Regions from separate parts of the Billgrantia hypersalina genome, predicted to be linked through region 1. Evidence: predicted binding sites of a transcription regulator. Region 1 holds the regulator's gene; the other holds the start of a gene.

Region 1 (3,181 bases):
TTGTTGCGCAGTTCCTCCAGCAGACGTGGAAAGCGCTCCAGGGCGTGAGGCAGATTGCGGGCATCGATGCTCACGGCAATCGAGTTCTGGATCGAGGGTGCATGGCGCAGTTCCTCGACAAGAGAGCCGAGCAGCATCGCCGGCAGATTATCGATGGCGTAGTAACCGATGTCCTCGAGCGCTTGCAGTGCGATCGACTTACCGGAGCCTGAACGGCCGCTGATGATCACAAGCTGCATGGCGTTTCTCCTGATCAGGGGCTGGCCGAGCGGCGTCTAGGGAGGAGGGGTCAGGCCGAAGAGTGTCGTCGAATGGCCTCGATGAGGCCCTGGTGAAGTTCACGCTGGCTTTTGCACTTGCGCAGCCGCGCACGTGTTTCGGAATCGTTCATTACGCTGGCAACCTGACTCAGCAGCGACAGATGCGTGTCGTCGGCTTCCTCGGGTACCAGCAGCACGAAGACCAGGTCCACCGGCTCGCCGTCGATGGCATCGAAGTCGATGGGCTCGGCCAGCTTGAGGAAGGCGGCTACCGGGCTATGGCAGTGAGGGTTGCGCGCATGCGGAATAGCCACGCCATTGCCGATGCCGGTGCTACCCAACCGCTCGCGACCGATCAACCTGCCGAAGACCTCCTGGCTGTCGAGGCTCGGGGTGTTCTGCGCAATGAAAGTGCTGAAGAACTCCAGCACCCGCTTTTTGCTGCCCCCGGGAACGTCGAACAGGGCACGCTCCGGGGGCAGGATGGTTTCCAGTGTCATGGCGTCTCAGCGAATGCCGGCGCCCTGGGCGCGGGCCTGGGCCTTTTCCTTGTGTTTGACCAATTGGCGGTCGAGCTTGTCGGTCAGCGCATCGATGGCGGCGTACATGTCGGGATCGGAAGCTTCGGCGTGCAGATCGGCACCGGCGGCGTGCAGCGTACAGGCGGCCTGTTGGCGCTCCTTCTCGATGGAGAGGGTGACCTGAACATTGGTGATATTGTCGTAATGTCGCTGGACGCGGTTCAGCTTTTCGCTCACATAGTCACGCAGCGAATCGGTCAGCTCAACATGATGGCCGGTGATGTTGACTTGCATGACAAGCTCCTTCGTCCTTCGTGTGGTAGTACGATTGTAACCCTTTTTGCCTCCCTGCAAACCCCTCCGAACGAAGGCCTTGCCCGGCGTCAACGCTTCGCTCTGGGCTCAGCGAAAACGCTTGCGTTCGCTCGAGGAAGGGATTCCCAGTGCTTCACGATACTTGGCAACGGTCCGGCGTGCCACCTGTATGCCATCGTCGGCCAGCAGTTCCACCAAGCGGCTGTCGGAGAGCGGCTTGCGTGGCGGTTCGTCGGCGATCAGCTTGCGAATTCGGGCGCGGATGGCCGTGCTTGAGTGAGCATCGCCGTCACCGTTGCCGCCGACCTGGCTGGAAAAGAAGTACTTCAACTCGAAGACGCCACGGGGCGTGTGGATGAACTTCTGTGTCGTCACCCGAGAGATCGTCGACTCGTGCATGTCGACCGCCTGGCCGATGTCCGCCAGCACCAGCGGTTTCATGGCTTCCTCGCCCTGTTCGAGGAAGTCGATCTGGCGTGCCATGATTTCGCGCCCGACGCGCAGCAGCGTATCGTTGCGGCTCGCCAGGCTCTTCATGAGCCAGCGTGCCTCCTGCAGGTGATCCTTGAGAAACTGGTTGTCCTGGCTCTTGTCCGCGCGCCGCACCAGGGCAACGTAGTCGGGCTGGATGCGCAGCCGCGGAAGCGCCTCTGCATTGAGCTCCACACGCCAGCCCGACTCATCGTGATAGGCGATCAGGTCCGGCGTGATGTAATTGCTGCCGACCTCGGCATAGGCGCTGCCCGGGCGCGGGTCCAGCGAGCGCACCAGGGCGATGACATCGTCGAGTGACTCGTCGTCAAGCCCCAGGCGGCGCTTGAGCAGGCGGCGATCATCGGCTGCCAGTGCCTCGAGGAATTGTCGAACCAGGCGCCGCGCCTGAGGTAGCAGAGGCGTATCGTCGGGCAGCGTGGCCAACTGCAACATCAGGCATTCGCGCAGGTCGCGAGCGAAGACGCCGGTAGGCTCGAACTGTTGCAGGCGCAGTAGTATCTGCTCGACTTCACGGGTCGGCAGCCCTTCGAGCCCCTGCTGGCGCAGCCCGTCGCGAATCTCCTCCAGCGGTTGGGCCAGATAGCCCGTGCCGTCGACCGCATCGATCAGGCTTTCAGCGATCTGGCGCTGGCGTTCGTTCAGATCGGTCATCGCCAATTGCCAGATCAGGTGGCCGGCGAGTGTCTGCCCCGACGCCTGGCGTTCGAAATCCGGTCCTTCACCGCTACTGCCTGAGTTCATGGCATGATCGGGATAGGTATCCGTCCAGTCGCTGTCGGTAGACAGTTCGCTGGGGATTTCACTGGCCCAGTCGTCGCTCTCGGCTTGGCCGACCGCTTGTTCGCCAAAGCCGTCGTCAAGCTCCAGCATGGGATTGGACTCGAGCGCCTGCTGTATCTCCTGACGCAGGTCGAGTGTCGAGAGCTGCAGCAGGGCGATAGCCTGCTGCAGTTGCGGTGTCATGGTCAGCTGGGTGCCGACCCGTAGTTGCAAGGATGCTTTCATGGCCATGAGGATAACGGGCTCATCTGCCGGGGAAGCTCTACCCTAGACCGCCGGGCGATGACTTGCAAGGATAAGCTCTGCAATAAGCATGCCATCGGCAATATTCATGCCTTTACAGTATATGCGCTTGCCGATCAAGAGGTTGCTCAGAGAAAAAGTGGCTATAGCCGAAAATCTTCACCCAGGTACACCTCCCGCACCCGCCGGTTGGCCAGAATGGCCTCGGCGTCCCCGTCGGCAATGATCTGGCCGTCGCCGACGATATAGGCGGAATCACAGATGTCGAGTGTCTCGCGTACGTTGTGGTCGGTGATCAGTACACCGATATTGCGAGCCTTGAGCTGTCGTATGATGCTCTTGATCTCGCCAACCGAGATCGGATCGACCCCGGCGAAGGGTTCATCGAGCAGGATGAACGCCGGCTCGGTTGCCAACGCTCTGGCGATCTCGACCCGTCGTCTCTCGCCGCCCGACAAGCTCATGCCCAGGTTGTCGCGGATGTGAGTGACGTGGAAGTCTTCCAGCAGCTGCTCGAGTCTCGCATGCCGGCCTCGGCGATCCAGGTCCCTGCGTGTTTCCAGAATG
Region 2 (3,181 bases), on a different contig from region 1:
GAAGAGCACGTCAAGCAGTACGAAGTCGACATCATGAACCTGCAGCGTGCGGTAGAGCTGATCCCGGCGGCCGACCAGGGCGGCGAGCACGAGGTGGTGTTCGAGTCGGGCGCGCGTCTCAAGAGCAAGACGCTGGTGCTGGCCACCGGGGCGCGCTGGCGCGAGATGAACGTGCCCGGCGAGAACGAATACCGCAACAAGGGCGTGGCCTATTGCCCCCACTGCGACGGCCCGCTGTTCAAGGGCAAGCGCGTGGCGGTGATCGGCGGCGGCAATTCCGGCGTCGAGGCGGCCATCGACCTGGCCGGTATCGTCGGCCACGTGACGTTGATCGAGTTCATGGACGAGCTGCGAGCCGATGCCGTGCTGCAGAAGAAGCTCGCCAGCCTGCCCAACGTCGAGGTCATCAAGAGCGCGCGCACGACCGAGGTCAATGGCGACGGCACCCGGGTCACCGGCCTCACCTATGAAGAGCGCGCCAGCGGCGAGATCAAGCGGCTCGAGCTGGAAGGCATCTTCGTCCAGATCGGTCTGGTGCCCAATACCGAATGGCTGACCGACTCGCCAATCGAGCTGTCGGCGCGTGGCGAGATCGTGATCGACGAGCGGGGCATGACCTCCGTGCCCGGCATCTTTGCCGCCGGCGACGTCACCACCGTGCCTTACAAGCAGATCGTCATTGCCATGGGGGAGGGCTCGAAGGCCGCCCTGGGTGCCTTCGACTACCTGATCCGGCACTGAAGCAGCGCGGGTTACACAGCCCCGCCGTTCCTCCTCACGCCCCCGCAGGCCTTGCCTGCGGGGGCGTTTCGTTGCGCAGTCGAGACGTTGCATGCCGGGGGAAGCGAGTGGTGGGCCGCGAAGCGTCGTGCAAGCGCGGCGAGGATGCGCTAATCATAAGCGAGGCCTATCGGGCCTTCTCGAAGACTGACAACGAGGGAACGACATGATCCAACACAACAAATTGGCCTGGCTGGCACCGGCGGCGCTGATGTTCGGCGGCATCGGTCTGGCCCAGGCGACCACGCTGGACGACGTCCGCCAGCAGGATCAGGTGCGCTGCGGCGTGAATGCCGCCCAGCCGGGCTTCTCGGCGCTGGACGATGAGGAAACCTATCGGGGGCTGGATACCGATGTCTGCCGGGCGATCGCCGCCGCGGTGCTGGGCGATGCCGGCAAGGTCCACTTCGTGCCGCTGGATTCGGTGGAGCGTTTCACCGCCCTGCAGTCGGGCGAGGTTGACGTCCTGTCGCGCACCACCACCTGGACGTCGTCCCGCGATACCACCCTGGGGATCAACTTCACCGGCATCAGCTACTACGACGGCCAGGCATTCCTGGTGGCAAGCGACCTTGGCGTGCAGAGCGCCCTGGAACTGGATGGCGCAGCGGTATGCACCCAGTCGGGAACCACCAGCGAACTCAACCTGGCGGACTATTTTCGCGCCAACGGCATGACCTATGAGGCGGTGGTTTTCGATTCGCCCGAGCAGTCCATCAACGGCTTCGAGGCGGGGCGCTGCGACGTGCTCAGCTCCGATGCCTCCCAGCTCTACGCCCAGCGCATGCAGCTGGACGATCCCGAGAGTGCCGAGGTGCTGCCCGAGATCATCTCCAAGGAGCCTCTGGGGCCGGCGGTGCGGCAGGGCGACGACCAATGGTTCAATATCGTCAAGTGGTCGCTGTTCGCTATGCTCAATGCCGAAGAGTATGGCATCACCAGCGAGAACGTCGAGGACATGCTCGAATCGGACAACCCCGACATCGCGCGCCTGCTCGGTCGTGACGGCAACTACGGCGAAGCCATGGGTCTCGAGGCCGACTGGGCCTACCAGATCGTCAAGCAGGTCGGGAACTACGGCGAGGTTTTCGAACGCAATGTCGGTGCGGGTTCGGCGTTCGATATCGAACGCGGTCAGAACGCCCTGTGGACCGAGGGCGGTCTACACTATGCGCCACCGGTGCGCTGAGGCGTGCCGGGTGCACCAGAACGGGGCACTGGCTCAGGGCGGATCGCCTTGCGCGGCAGCGTTGAATAAGTGTTTTGCCTGCGCTATCCCCGTATTGGAATAAACCTTGCTAAGGTGCTGGGCACATGCCCAGGCATGATTCACCAAGACACAACATACGACGAGGGATCTTCCATGCGCGACAACAAGAACAAGTGGCTATTGCTCACTTCCGCAGCGGCTCTGGCTCTGGGCACCACCGCCATGGCTTCGGCCGATACCCTGGACGAGACGCGTGAGCGCGGCGCCGTGCAGTGCGGCGTCAGCGACGGTCTGCCGGGCTTCTCCGCACCGGATGACGAAGGTGAGTGGCAGGGCCTGGACGTCGACGTCTGCCGCGCCGTGGCGGCCGCCGTGTTCGGTGACTCGGAAGCGGTACGCTACGTTTCACTCAACGCCGTGGAGCGCTTCACCGCGCTGCAGTCGGGCGAGGTCGACGTGCTTTCGCGCAACACCACCTGGACCACCACCCGCGACACCACCCTGGGCCTGAACTTCACCGGCGTGACCTTCTACGACGGCATCGGCTTCATGATCAACAAGGAGCTGGGCATCTCCAGCGCCGAGGAACTCGACGGCGCGGCCATCTGCGTGCAGTCCGGTACCACCACCGAGCTCAACGTGGCCGACTACTTCCGCGCCAACGGCATGGAGTTCGACCCCATCGTCTTCGACACTTCCGAGCAGACCGTGGGCGGTTACGAGGCCGGCCGCTGCGACGTGCTGACCTCCGACACCTCGCAGCTGGCGGCACTGCGCATTCAGCTCTCCGACCCGGACCAGTCGATGATCCTGCCCGAGGTCATCTCCAAGGAACCGCTGGGCCCGGTAGTACGCCAGGGTGACGACAAGTGGTTCAACATCGTCAAGTGGTCGCTGTTCGCCATGCTCAACGCCGAAGAGTACGGCATCACCAGCGAGAACGTCGACGAGATGCTCGAGTCGGACAACCCCGACATCGCGCGCCTGCTCGGCCGTGACGGCAACTACGGCGAAGCCATGGGCCTCGAGGCCGACTGGGCTTACAAAATCATCAAGCAGGTGGGCAACTACGGCGAGAGCTACGACCGCAACGTGGGCATGGACTCTCCGCTCGAAATCGAGCGTGGCGTCAACGCGCTGTGGACCGAAGGCGGCATCCAGTACGCTCCGCCGATCCGCTGATCGAACCGC

Evidence for each region. Region 1 encodes sigma-54, which starts transcription at its own class of promoters, with help from an activator protein. Its sites were predicted from a motif close to TGGCACNNNNNTTGCTNT; they were not measured.
Region 2: the regulator sigma-54 is predicted to act here: its motif matches at 2,065-2,082, upstream of ACOJCM_RS04375 (amino acid ABC transporter substrate-binding protein).

Annotation. Positions count from the first base shown of each region.
Region 1 is NZ_JBMIQI010000018.1:624,855-628,035, reverse strand. Features, by position in the region: gene rapZ (RNase adapter RapZ) at 1-239, opposite strand, end outside; gene ptsN (PTS IIA-like nitrogen regulatory protein PtsN) at 290-760, opposite strand; gene hpf (ribosome hibernation-promoting factor, HPF/YfiA family) at 767-1,075, opposite strand; gene ACOJCM_RS17445 (RNA polymerase factor sigma-54) at 1,184-2,602, opposite strand; gene lptB (LPS export ABC transporter ATP-binding protein) at 2,758-3,181, opposite strand, start outside.
Region 2 is NZ_JBMIQI010000007.1:65,313-68,493, reverse strand. Features, by position in the region: gene ahpF (alkyl hydroperoxide reductase subunit F) at 1-741, shown strand, start outside; gene ACOJCM_RS04380 (amino acid ABC transporter substrate-binding protein) at 947-1,969, shown strand; gene ACOJCM_RS04375 (amino acid ABC transporter substrate-binding protein) at 2,144-3,172, shown strand.